DNA from 4 places in the Centipeda dianae genome. Region 3 is predicted to be linked to each of the others. Evidence: riboswitches for the same ligand, from Rfam matches in the RefSeq annotation. Region 3 holds a riboswitch; each other region holds the start of a gene.
The links. A riboswitch is a leader RNA that binds a small molecule or an ion and turns the genes downstream of it on or off. The one in region 3 is predicted to bind cobalamin.
Positions count from the first base shown of each region.

Region 1: linked by a shared signal. The riboswitch ahead of QU667_RS03235 (ABC transporter substrate-binding protein) and the one ahead of QU667_RS00150 (TonB-dependent receptor plug domain-containing protein) in region 3 are both predicted to bind cobalamin.
Region 2: linked by a shared signal. The riboswitch ahead of QU667_RS08005 (ABC transporter substrate-binding protein) and the one ahead of QU667_RS00150 (TonB-dependent receptor plug domain-containing protein) in region 3 are both predicted to bind cobalamin.
Region 4: linked by a shared signal. The riboswitch ahead of QU667_RS07740 (sirohydrochlorin cobaltochelatase) and the one ahead of QU667_RS00150 (TonB-dependent receptor plug domain-containing protein) in region 3 are both predicted to bind cobalamin.

Region 1 covers NZ_CP128650.1:672,723-675,835, reverse strand. Annotated here, with positions in the region: gene QU667_RS03250 (magnesium chelatase ATPase subunit I) at 1-466, opposite strand, end outside; partial or broken gene QU667_RS03245 (TonB-dependent receptor plug domain-containing protein) at 549-857, opposite strand; gene QU667_RS03240 (radical SAM/SPASM domain-containing protein) at 888-1,913, opposite strand; partial or broken gene QU667_RS03235 (ABC transporter substrate-binding protein) at 1,925-2,038, opposite strand; cobalamin riboswitch at 2,205-2,419, opposite strand; gene msrB (peptide-methionine (R)-S-oxide reductase MsrB) at 2,521-3,113, opposite strand, start outside.
Region 2 covers NZ_CP128650.1:1,622,443-1,625,555, reverse strand. Annotated here, with positions in the region: gene QU667_RS08010 (autotransporter outer membrane beta-barrel domain-containing protein) at 1-1,126, opposite strand, end outside; cobalamin riboswitch at 1,538-1,722, shown strand; gene QU667_RS08005 (ABC transporter substrate-binding protein) at 1,890-2,963, shown strand; gene QU667_RS08000 (TonB-dependent receptor) at 2,991-3,113, shown strand, end outside.
Region 3 covers NZ_CP128650.1:27,400-30,512, reverse strand. Annotated here, with positions in the region: gene QU667_RS00150 (TonB-dependent receptor plug domain-containing protein) at 1-1,825, opposite strand, end outside; cobalamin riboswitch at 2,144-2,332, opposite strand.
Region 4 covers NZ_CP128650.1:1,568,351-1,571,463, reverse strand. Annotated here, with positions in the region: gene pyrR (bifunctional pyr operon transcriptional regulator/uracil phosphoribosyltransferase PyrR) at 1-204, shown strand, start outside; gene sigH (RNA polymerase sporulation sigma factor SigH) at 283-1,092, shown strand; cobalamin riboswitch at 1,197-1,383, shown strand; gene QU667_RS07740 (sirohydrochlorin cobaltochelatase) at 1,498-2,529, shown strand; gene QU667_RS07735 (Gfo/Idh/MocA family protein) at 2,689-3,113, shown strand, end outside.

The sequences.
Region 1 (3,113 bases), 650 kb from region 3:
TATCAACGATATGATCCTCCAGCAGATTGATCTCATCCACATAGAGGATGTTGCGGTTCGCCGCTGCAAGGATACCGGGTTCAAACTCCTTGCGCCCACAGTGAATCGCCATCTCCATGTCAAGTGTCCCGACGACGCGATCCTCCGTCGCGCTGACGGGCAGCTCCACCACGCGCATGGGGATCTTCTCCGTGGGAAGCAAAGCGTTCTCCTGCTGCTTGCTGCGACAGGCATCGCAGTAGAGTTCGGGAGACGCAGGATCACAGTGACAAGCACAGCCGCGCACTGCGTCCAAATCCGGCAGGAGTGCGGCGGCGGCGCGGACGGCGGTGGATTTCGCCGTCCCCTTCTCCCCCTTGATGAGCACACCTCCGAGTGACGGCATCACAATACTGAGGAGAAGCGCCGTCTTCATCTCCTCCTGTCCAACGATAGCAGCAAAGGGGTATGTCACCCTCTTTTTCATTCCGATTTCCTTTCTGGAAAAAAGCACTGACTGACAGTGCGCATACCACGTCCAACCAGTGCTTCCTCAATCCTATCCTCGGTTAGAAACTCTGCTCGACACCGATCATGAAGTTGCGTCCGGGTGCCGTCCACCACTGTTCGGCTGCGCCCCACCATGAAGCACGTGCGTTGGACTTCTCAGCATAGAATTGGTTAAACAGATTGTTCACCTTGAGATAAACCTTCGTTGCATCGGCGACCCGATAGTTCATCGCGAGATCGACGACCCAGTAGTTATCCGTAGGAAGGAATTTGCCAATCGCATCGGACGGCCCTTCAAGCCCTACCATCCCGCGTGCAAGCAGAGAGGAATCAAAGTCGCGGTTGCGATAATCTACACCGATGTTCCACCAGATTGGTGCAGATTTTGTCCGTGCTTCCTATACACCTGCTGCCTTTATCGCCGCACGTTTCAACGCACACTCAGCATCGGATGCGGCAGAATACTCCTGCCCCGCCCTGCGTGCATAGCACGCGCCGCCGCAGGCCGAAAAATCCGCACACGCCCGACAAAACGCCATGGCACCCTGCATCTCATGCGCCAGTTCCTCCTGCCGCCGAACGTCGATGCCGTGCTCCACATCGCCGAGCAGAAAGCGCGCATCGCCGACAAAGGAGGAGCACGCATAGATGCGCCCCGCAGCGTCAATGTGCGCTCCTGCCCCGTTCATCGCGTAACAGTGGGAAAATCCGCTGTCCGAGCGTTCGGCAAGCCCCCTCCCCTGCTCCTCCTGTGCAATCACGATGCGGTATCCGTGCAGCCGTCCAAGGTGTTCGTTCCGCACAAAAACCTCCGCCATCGCCTGTGCCATCTCCTCCTCGCGTGCAGGGCGAACAGCGGTGCCGCGCCCCTGTGTGCGCAGGAGGTCAAAGCCGATACGCCGCACATTACCGAGGTAGTATGCCATCTCGATGAGCCCTGAGAGCCTCCCGACATTCTCCGCCGTGACAACACACGTCAGACCGACCGCGATGCCGCGTCGACCGAGGCACTGGATTCCCGTGATCACATCCATCGACGAGCCGCGCCCATCAGGGTAGCAGCGGTACACATCGTGAACATCGGGTCTGCCGTCGAGGCTGATACCGATGCCGATGTCCGCATGGTGCAGAAAGTCTGCCATCCCCTCGGTCAGCAATGTGCCATTGGTCTGCAAATCCATCCGCGCCCGTATCCGATTGGTACAGATATAGTCCGCAATCCGACGCAGCAGAGGAAATGCCAGCAGCGGCTCGCCGCCCGAGAACTGAAGGATGAAGGGCGTGCCGCCCGCCGCCGCAAGGTCGATGGCACGATGCGCCGTCTCCCATGTCATCATATGAGGATCCTGCGCGGATGCGTAGCAGTAGCGACACGCAAGGTTACAGTTCCCCGTGAGACTCAGCACCAACATCCGCAGCGGCATCGCAGTCTCCTTTACTTCACATCCGCAAAGCGCTCGGGATAGACCGCACGCGCCAGTTCATAGACACACTCGATCACATTCTGCCCCGCACTGTAACGATAGGTATCGGACACGGTGCAGAGATGGTACTACCGCTTTCACCTTTTGTTTTCATCCCCTCCCTACACCGTCACCATGTTCATATTTTTAGCATAAGAACAAGTAAAAAGCCCCTCCTGCAAAAGCAGAAGAGGGCTTAATTTGTACACAATAGAAGGGTCTGAATCCCCATCCCCATCACTCGCAGGTCAAACGGCGATTGTCAATCAGGCAGTTCTCCTGACTCCAGTTCATCGCTCACCTGCGCCTTCCCGAGGATTATCCTCAGTGACATTCCATGAAATACCGTCGGCATTTCTATGCAGGCTGCTCACTGTTACAGTGGCGGAACCGCTCCGGCTTCATTGGAAATAGTTTCCTTACCGGATTCTCTATTAAACATTCGTACCTGATCCAATGCTATAAAGTTTTTCAATACTTCGATAAAGATAACATTGAATGAAGGGCTTGTCAATATATCAAAAAGATATTTTGCGAATCATCTCAATAGACTTCTCTCCTGCCCTATTTATTTCTCCAGCAGATAGAGATACTCCCCGTATCCTTCGCGTTCCATATCCTCCTTCGGAACAAAGCGCAGGGAGGCGCTGTTGATGCAGTAGCGCAGTCCCCCCGTTGCCGCAGGACCATCATCAAAGACGTGCCCCAGATGTGCGCCGCTGCCCGCCGCCGTTACCTCGGTACGCACCATCCCATAGGAGCGATCCTCATGCTCGGCGATGAGCGCACGGTCAATCGGGCGCGAGAATGCGGGCCAGCCACAGCCGGAATCGTATTTGTCTGTAGAGATAAAGAGCGGCTCGCCCGTCGTGATGTCACAGTAAATTCCTTCGCGGAATTCGTGATCGTATTCGTTTCGGAAGGCGGGTTCGGTCGCCTTTTGCTGCGTGACGGCGTACTGAATCCCCGTCAACCGTTCTTTGAGTTCGGCATCCGAAGGCTTTTCATAGGTGCGCTGCACCGCCCCCTCCTCCGCTCTCGCAGCATTTTCTGCGGCGGCGCGTTTTTCCCGCATCTTTGCAATGAGCGCGGGTGAGATATGACAGTAGCCGTTCGGGTGCTTGACAAGATATTCCTGATGCGCTTCCTCCGCACGGTAGA
Region 2 (3,113 bases), 800 kb from region 3:
GGCTCTTGCCGATGGTCGGATTCTGTGCGGAGAGCGTCACCTGCGAACCTGCGGCGGCATGGTTGACGACGAAATTCCCTCCGACGAGACTGCCGTCCGCCGCACGACCATAATGCACCGCCTCATGACCGCTGTAGTTATCTACGGTAATGGGGCGCGTGTCTTTTTGGTGGATGTGTCCGCGCTCCGCCTCCGACGCCCCGCCGACAAGGTTCCTCACCTTGCTTCCTGTGTAGAGATAGGTGTTTTTGTCCGCCCGGTTGGGAGCCGCCACGCGTTCCGCGCCGATCCACTGATTGTTCCAGACGGCACCGTTCTTCAGGTACATATCGACACCGGCGTGATGTTTGTTCTGTCCGTTTTCAGCGAACTCGTTGAGCACACCGCCGGTCAGCTTCGACTTTGCCGTGGTCAGACCAATGGAGACGAAAGAGCCGTGTGCGTCCGGATTGGGGTCGATGCCATAGTTTTTGTGCAGCACCCCGAGGTTGCCATAGACATCCACGTCTGCTGTCCCCGGAGTCTTCCCATCGGCACCGGTATTCATGAACACCGAGCCCTCCTCGGCAAGCATCGCATAGGTATCGGATGTGGTGAGTGCGTGCGTGACGATCTTGCCGCCGCGCACGGTGATGTATCCGTCCTTATTGGCTTGGAGCGCCACGCCTACAATGTCCATATCCACGTTGCCGTTGATTGTGCATTTTGTATCCCCGTGCTGCTCACCGTACGAGTACCCGCCGTAACCCGCATAGATGCCGCTCATATAGTAATGTGCGATGTCCGAGGTGGACGATGATTTGCCCCGCGTGGCCGGATTTTTGTTTTTCACCACCATTTTCAAGTCGCCGTTGATCGTGAGATCTGCGCCCTCCAAGAGGTACAGCCCCGTCACATTGTTGTACCACTGGCCGCCCCCATTGCCGGAGACGTTGACCGTGACATCCTCATTCCATACTTCTTTTTGGTCGTCGTGCATCGTACGGCCGTAGGCTTTGCCGTTCGTATGTTTCTCAATCGTTTTCGCCGCGCATACCGTCGCACTCGATAGGACACTTACCGCCAGCATAGAGGCAAGAACCATGTTCTTTTTGTTTCTCCTGCCGAGCATCTTCCAATACGCCATAATTATTCCTCCTTCATCATCGGGACGAAACACCGCATTTCATCCAAGCAACATAATCGTCGGCTATTATAACATCTGCTTTTTTTATTGTAAAATAAATTTTCGTTAAAAAATTATGCAAAAGAAAAATGACGACATATCGGCAATCGAGAAAGTAGAATAAATGAGGTTTTTGATTGTATTGTTGCATCACAATTCAACTTGACAGTGTATTAACAGTATGATAATCTAGGCTTATCTTTTTGAAATAAAAATATAATTCAATATTTTGCCAATCGGGTGCGCATTGCGCTCAAGGAATCACTGATAAAATGAAGTCCGTCGTATTGGTACAGATTTTTTGTCCTGCCAAGGAAACAAACCGGACGCATAGTAGGGCTATGTGGAGGATTTGTTGACGATGGCAGGGCGGAAAAGATGTGCTAAGACGGCGGTGCTGAATTTATCCGTGTTTCCTGAATAGAGAAGCAGGTGCAAGACCTGCGCTGTCCCGCAGCTGTAATGCAGAGTCGACCTCAATATGTCACTGGGAAACCGGGAAGGCGGGGAAGACGAGGAAGCAGAGCCAGAAGAACTGCCCGATTGGAACGCTGTATCGTCCCTGCGAGAGACAGGAAGGCGCGATTATCTTTGTGTGTTTCGTGTGCCTTTTTGCCGGAGAGCAAGAAGGCTTTTTTTGTTACATGGTGTGTGCATCTTTTGCTCGAAAGCATAACGAGAAAAAGGTAATGGGGATCAGGCAGAAGGAGAGGCGTATGATCTGATGTGTCGATGTCGCAGATACAAGCACATATCGGATCTTGGGATATTGTTTTTTCTTTTCGCTGTGATATTTTGCACGATCTTTATTTTACGTGAATTTACAACAACATCTTTACCGATTCATGATGTTCTGCCGGAGAGACAGACGACGGTGCGCAGTGTGCAGACCTATAACTCACGAGGACAGCAGGAGATGTTGGTCATCACGCGTGAACCGCAGCGGATTGTGGTGATGGATTGGAACAACATTGAAATCCTCTTGGCGTTGGGATTGGCAGATCGCATCGTATTAGCCTGTATGGAGCCTCCGCATACGACTGATTTACAGGAGCGGTATCCGGAGGAATTTGCCAAAATACAGGAAATTGCTCCGGAGAGAGTAAGTTTGGAAATGATTCTGGCCGCGGAACCGGATCTGATTTTCGCACGGCAATCCGCATTTTCTGAGCGGAGACTCCGATCGACAGAATGGTGGCACAAACGTGGTGTAGCTACCTATATTCCTGTGACATCAAATACCGGAGAGAAACAGACCATCGAAAAAGAACTCCGCTACATACGTGATGTTGGTATCGTGTTTGGCTGTCCGGAGAGAGCTGAGGCGATTGCAGCAGACATCTCCGCTCAGATTGGGCAGATACGGGAACAAACAGCGGGGAAAAGGCAGGATCGTGTCATCGTTCTGGAAGGCTCACCATCAAAATATGTGATCAACTATAATGCGCGTTGGCTTGTCGGTGATTTTCTGCACACACTCGGTGCTCGTATGGCGACAGATGTGCAGTTTCGCGACGCGGAGACTTTATTGGTCTTAGATCCGGATGTTATCTTTGTGGAATATTTTGATGAGCATACGGCTTCTTTTGCAGATCAGTTGATGCATCATCCGGAATACCGTTCGCTCAAAGCCGTGCGGGAAAACCGCGTCTACCCAATTCCTGTGGAGTATATGTATATGCCCGGGCTGCGCACAGCAAAGGGGCTTTGCCTGTTTGCAAAAGGTCTGTATCCGGACATTGAATGCGATATGGAAACCAAGGGGGGCGGTTCAAAGGTCATATCGAACCTAGAATAATATGTATCTCCATGAATGTTGGAAAGGATGATTCTCATGAAAAAAAGAGCCGTTCTCCTCAGTATTCTGCTTGCAGGGTCCGTCCATCTGCCGGTCGTATATGGCGCAGCCGCTGAGAATAAGGATTCGTATTCTCTGCCGGATGTTTTT
Region 3 (3,113 bases):
CCTTGCGTACGCCAAGCGTCCACACATCACCACGCTCATTTTCGAGCGGCGTCTTGTAGATGCCGTGCAGTGTCGTATAGTCTCCCTGCCGCACGGGACGATAGATCTGTGTCCAACCGCCATATACGCTGAGCGTATCATCGATCAGATACTCCGTATTGAGCACAGGTGTGATGAGATGGGATTTTCCTTTTCCCTTGAATCCGGCATTGCCCGTGTAATCATAATCCGAGTAGTAAGTATAGCGGAGCGCCGGGGTCAGGTCCCAGTTCGGCGTGATGTGGATCTTGTCCTGCACATAGCCGATCACCGTGTTACGGCTCGTTGTAGATTCCACATATTTTCTTGTACGCCGGCTATAGTATTTTTCAACAGTCTTAGCACGATCATAGGTTAGGCTCGCAATAACATCGTTCTTGCCGATTGCTCGCGCATACTGCACTTGAACGCCCTGATTACGTTCTTTCTGCCATCCCGTCGGCTCTGTGGCTGTACCGTCGGTCTTCTCCAGCCATTCCTGCACCTTCGCCGGATCGCCGCCCGGGAATGGTGCGAGATTTTCACGAATCCACTGTTTCAGCTCGGCAGCCGTCGCACCGCCCGGAAAGCGTGCCTGATAGTCTGCGGCGGGGTCATCACTAAGTGACCATCTGTATTTATCACGAGAGGAGTAGCGATGATTCTGGTAATAGAGGCGAACAAAACTCTCCATACCATTGTCCTTGTCGAATGTCCACTTCAGCTCCCAGTCATTATTCTTAAACCGACTGAACGAGTTGTATACCTTGCCATCAAGTGCATATAGGTTCGCGTAACCCGGGTTGTCTGCGTCACCGAATGCGGGATCGCCGACCAATTGATTACTGCTGTTCAGCTTGCCAACGGCAGCTGCAAAGATAATACGCTCCCAGTCGTCCTGATTCCAGTATTTGAGACGCGGCGTCGAGATCGGGTAGCCATCCTTGCCTGCCTTGTAGTTGTACCAGAGCTTGATGCTCTGCTCCTTGCCGAGATCCTTGTCGAGACGGATGTTGACCGCCTCTTCCTTCCAACGCGAGCCGCCGAGCGTACCTGTCCTGCCCGTCTCGCCGTCCACATACTCCGTATCACCGCTCATCGTCTTTGTCACCGTGCCGAAATAGTGGAAGGTCGGATCGTCCTGCAGCGCACCCGAGAGGGTGAGCGCATAGTTGTGCTTGTGCCACGAGCCTGTGGAAAGATCGAGCGTCCCCTTCTGCTCGACTGCGCCCTTGCGCGTGATGATGTTGATGACACCTCCCGTCGCGTCCGGTCCATAGACGGATGCGCCGGGTCCCTTGATGACCTCGATCTTGTCCACGCTCTCGATGCCGAGCATCTGGTCGAGGTTGACCCCTGTGGACTTGCTGCCCGAGGTGCTCCGACTGTTAAAGCGGGTGCTCGTGAGGTTGTCCACGCGCCGCCCGTCGATGAGGATGACGACACGCGAGTCGCCGTTGATAAGCACGCCGTTGTTATAGGTCTGGTACCCGTACTCGCCGCCGCGATAGCCGGGGTTCTGGAACGTCACGCCCGGGATACGCTTGATCGCCTCGGTGAGATCCGTGTAGTGACGCTTCTCGATCTCCTCGCGCGTGATGACCTTCACATCGCCGCCCGTGCGGTAGTAGGACTGCTCTGTCACCGTGTCGCCGAACTGGTTGATCGTCTGCTCCGCCTCGACCACGATATTATCAATCGTGTAGGACTGCAGATTCTCATCATGTCCCGCATAGACAGAGGTCTGCCCCCCCCCCGTGGACAAGAGCCCTGCGAGGACTGCAAGCGTAAGATGTCTCTTCTTCATATTCGTCATTTCCTCCTTGATCGGGCATAGCCCTTCCATCCCATGCAACACCCTCCGGCATTGCTGACCGACTGCATAAAAAAAGGCTTCCCACACAAAGAAAGCCGCCGCGTTGCCACGGTATCGGCTCCCCTCCCCATCGCTCGTGGATTACCGGAAGCACTGATAAATTCAGCCATGCCATCTTGACGTATCTTTTTTGCCTGCACTGTGTCGACAAATCCTCCACATAGCTTTGGCTATGCGTCCGGTTTATCTCCTTGTTCAGACAAAAAATCTACACCAATCTGACAGACTTCATTTTATCAGCGATTCCTTACAGGTCGCGCAAAACAGGCAGTTCTCCTGGCTCGGATTCCTCGCTCGGCTGCGCCTTCCCAAGGATCGCTCCTCAGTGACGGGACTTCTCCCATGCAGCTCTGCTCCTCCTCACAGTGGCGGGACCGCTTTGGCTTGTACCAAATTCCCTATTAAGCCCTCACGGGCACCTGTTTTCTATATAGTTTTATACAAATTGACATCATTCTATTTTATATTTCATGTTTTGTCAATCCTATATTAACAGAGATTTCTTCTCAATTTTTGAACAGAGGTGGGAAGAGCGTCAGATGCTTGACGAACTGCGCGAATTGAAGTAAAATAAGCATAGAAAAAGGGCACTGCCGATGGGCGGCCGCCCCCTATATAACCGGAGAGAATCCCCGCCTATTGTTTGGAGACGCAAGGCGGGTTTTCTCATTTATCTTTTTACTGACAGAATCAGTATGGTATATACTACGAGAAATGATAGGAACTCATAGGTATCCATGTGTATTCCCCCTTTCGGGGGCGAGATTAGCCGCCTACCGTTTTTGATAGCAGTGCCTTTTCTCATTATAGCAAACAAATGTATGCAGTGCAAGCCTTGACGAACTGCGCGAATTGAAGTAAAATAAGCATAGAAAAAGGGCACTGCCGCTCAGCGGTTGCCCCCAATGTTATAGCAGAGATTACCCCGCCTACGATTTGGAGCGCAAGGCGGGGCTTTCTCATTTATCGTTTAACGGATAAGACTAAGATGGTGAACACAACGAGAAACGTCAAGAACTCGTAGGTCTCCATGCAGATCCCCCCTTTCGGGGGCTGAGTTGCCACTGCGCCTATCAGTGCCTTTTCTCATTATAGCAAACAAATGTATGCAGTGCAAGCCTTGACGAACTGCTCGAATTGAAGTAAAATAAGCATAGAAAAAGGGCACTGCCGCTCAGCGGTTGCCCCTTATACACGCGAGAAGTTCCCCGTCTGCAGT
Region 4 (3,113 bases), 850 kb from region 3:
CGCGCAGCGATGAACGCACTTCTCGACATCGGTCGTCCGCGCATGATCCAACTCGCCGTGCTCATCGACCGTGGGCATCGGGAACTGCCCATTCGCGCGGACTTCGTCGGCAAGAATGTTCCGACCGCCGCACTTGAGGATGTGTCCGTTCTGCTTCATGACAACGATGCGGAGGAGAAAGTCGTCATTCGTGAGCGCCTTTGAACGCGGGGGATCTTGACGAAGCTTTTGCAACAGGGGTATAATATTAAAGGATCATAGGACATTTGTAGGAGCAATCGTATGATTTTTTACGGCGAGAAGCAAACGTCTGTGTTGGATGAGGAGCAGGCAGAATCGGATGATCTTGAGTCCGTCGAACTGGATGCGGAAACAGGTGAGGCGGAGGAGGCGGCTGCAGAGAACAGCATCTATGACGGCTGTTCCGACGAGGAGCTGCTCGCGCACATCCGCTCCTGCGACGGCGACGAGGCACTCGACTACCTTATCAACAAGTACCGTAATTTCGTGCGCTCCAAAGCACGCTCCTACTTTCTCATCGGCGCAGACCGCGAGGACATTGTGCAGGAGGGCATGATCGGCTTCTTCAAGGCGATCCGTGACTATCGCGAGGACAAACTCTCGTCGTTCCGTGCCTTCGCCGAGCTCTGCGTGACACGCCAGATCATCACGGCGATCAAGACGGCGACGCGGCAGAAACACATCCCGCTGAACTCTTACGTTTCCCTCAACAAGCCCATCTATGATGAGGACTCTGACCGCACCCTGCTCGACGTGCTGTCGGGCGCACGCATCAGCGACCCCGAGGAGCTGGTCATCAGTCATGAGGAGTTCATCGACATTGAACAGAAGATGGAGGAGATTCTGAGCGACCTTGAGTGGCGCGTGCTCATGAGTTACCTTGACGGCAAATCGTATCAGGAGATCGCTGTCGATCTGCACCGGCAGGTGAAATCCATCGACAACGCGCTCCAACGCGTCAAGCGAAAGCTCGAAAAATACATGGAGTCGCGCGGCGACGATCTCGACATCGGTACGGTCTATCGTGGACTTACCACAATCAATCGTACGGTGCGTACGCCGGAGGAATAGGGGCTCCTTTTTTCTGCAACAGAATACATATCGAACGGGCTGCGAAATAAAGGTGTGAAACGATTGACAATCTGTGTATAACGATGTATTCTATGTATAGTTTTATAAATGAATGGGAGACAGGTGCAGCGCAGTAGCGCGTGCTTAATAGAGAAGCCGGACGAGCCGGCGCGGTCCCGCCACTGTGAGGGGAGCGAACCTGCAAGGATGCCACTGGGAGGATGTCCTCTTGGGAAGGCGCAGGGGAGCGATGAACCGAGCCAGGAGAACTGCCTGTCTGACAATCCACCGTGTGCCGAAGGCACAGACCTGCGAGCGACAGGAAGGGGATTCGTGAAGATGATTCACGAGGCTTTCTTGCTCCTGCAGGAAAGCCTTTCTTTATATTTTTTGGGAGGAATTCGGATGAAGAATTGGAAGAAAATGCTGGTTGCGTCGCTTGCCTGCTCGGCGGTCCTTGGCTTTTCCTACAGCCCGGCGGAGGCGTCGTATGAGCTCAATCCCGAGGTCAAGACGGTGACACCCGCACTCATGGAGGCATCGGAAATCGGTGTTCTGAAGTATGAGAACCCGCAGATGGCGAACTACACGAATAAGGATGCCATCGTTGTGACGAGCTTTGGCACGACGTTCAAGGAGACGCGTGAGAAGACGATCGAGGCAACGGTGGATGCAATCAAGGCGGCGCATCCGGGCGTGAAGGTTGTGACGGCGTTTACATCTCACATCATTATTGACCGCATTGCAAAGAACGAGGGCAAGAAGTACCCAACGCCCGAGGAGGCGCTCACACAGCTCAAGGCGGACGGCTACTCGCGTGTGGCGCTCGTCTCTCTCGATGTCATCCCGGGCATGGAGTACTCCTACGTCAAGGCCGTGTTCCATGAGTACAAGGAGCAGTTCAAGACGATGACCTGTGGCACGTCGCTCATGTACTGGCAGGGGCAGGAGGAGCAGCCGGATGATGTGATCGAATTCCTCCAGGCGGTCTCCAGCCAGTTCCCGAAGATGGGGAAGGATGAGGCGCTGCTCCTGATGGCGCACGGCACGCCGCACGTCTCCAACGCATACTATGCCGTCATTCAGGCGAAGCTGGACGCACTTGGGTATAAGAACGTCTATGTCTATACGGTCGAGGGGTGGCCGAGCCTCGAGGATGTCATTCCGAAGCTCAAGGCGAATAAGGTTAAGAATGTGACGCTCATGCCGATCATGATGGTTGCGGGCGATCATGCGCACAACGACATGGCAGGAAAAGATGCGGACTCGCACAAGAGTGTTCTCGAGAGCGAGGGCTACAAGGTGGATGCCTATCTCCACGGGATTGGTGAGAACAAGATGATCCGCGATATGTATGTGGAGCGTGCCGACGACGCATGGGATGCGCTGCAGGGAAATAAGGGTGCGGACGCAGATCATATCAAGATGATGAAGTAAGAGCGGTTCGTATCCGTACTTTGTGCGGTGAAGGGTTTGCTGCGGAAGTGTTTCACTTCTGCGGCAGACCCTTTTCTTTGTACGCATACCCTGCTATAATAGGGAGCAGTGTTTATAGTGTGGGGTACGGAAGTCCCGCATGACAAGGAGAACAGAGAGATGAAGATAGCGGTTGTCGGTACGGGAATGATTGCGCGGGAAGCTCTTACTGCCCTGCGTCAGGTAGAGGATGTTGAGGTCGTCGCCATCTGTGCGCGCCCGCAGAGCCGTGCAAAGGCGCAGGAACTGGCGCGGGAGTTCGATGTACCGCAGGTGGCGACGGACTACGGTGCGATGCTCGCGGCGCACGAGGCGGACTTTGTCTATCTCGGCATTGTCAACAGCGTACATTTCGACTATGCACGGCAGGCAATTGCGGCGGGTTGGCATGTCATTGTGGAGAAGCCGTTTGCTTCAACGCTTGCGGAGACAGAGGAGCTGATTGCGCGTGCGCGCGCGGCAGACTGCTATCTGTTTGAGGCGATGACTCCACTCTTTTTGCCGAATTATTTCGGCATCTTGGAGGCACTTCCGCGCCTTGGGCT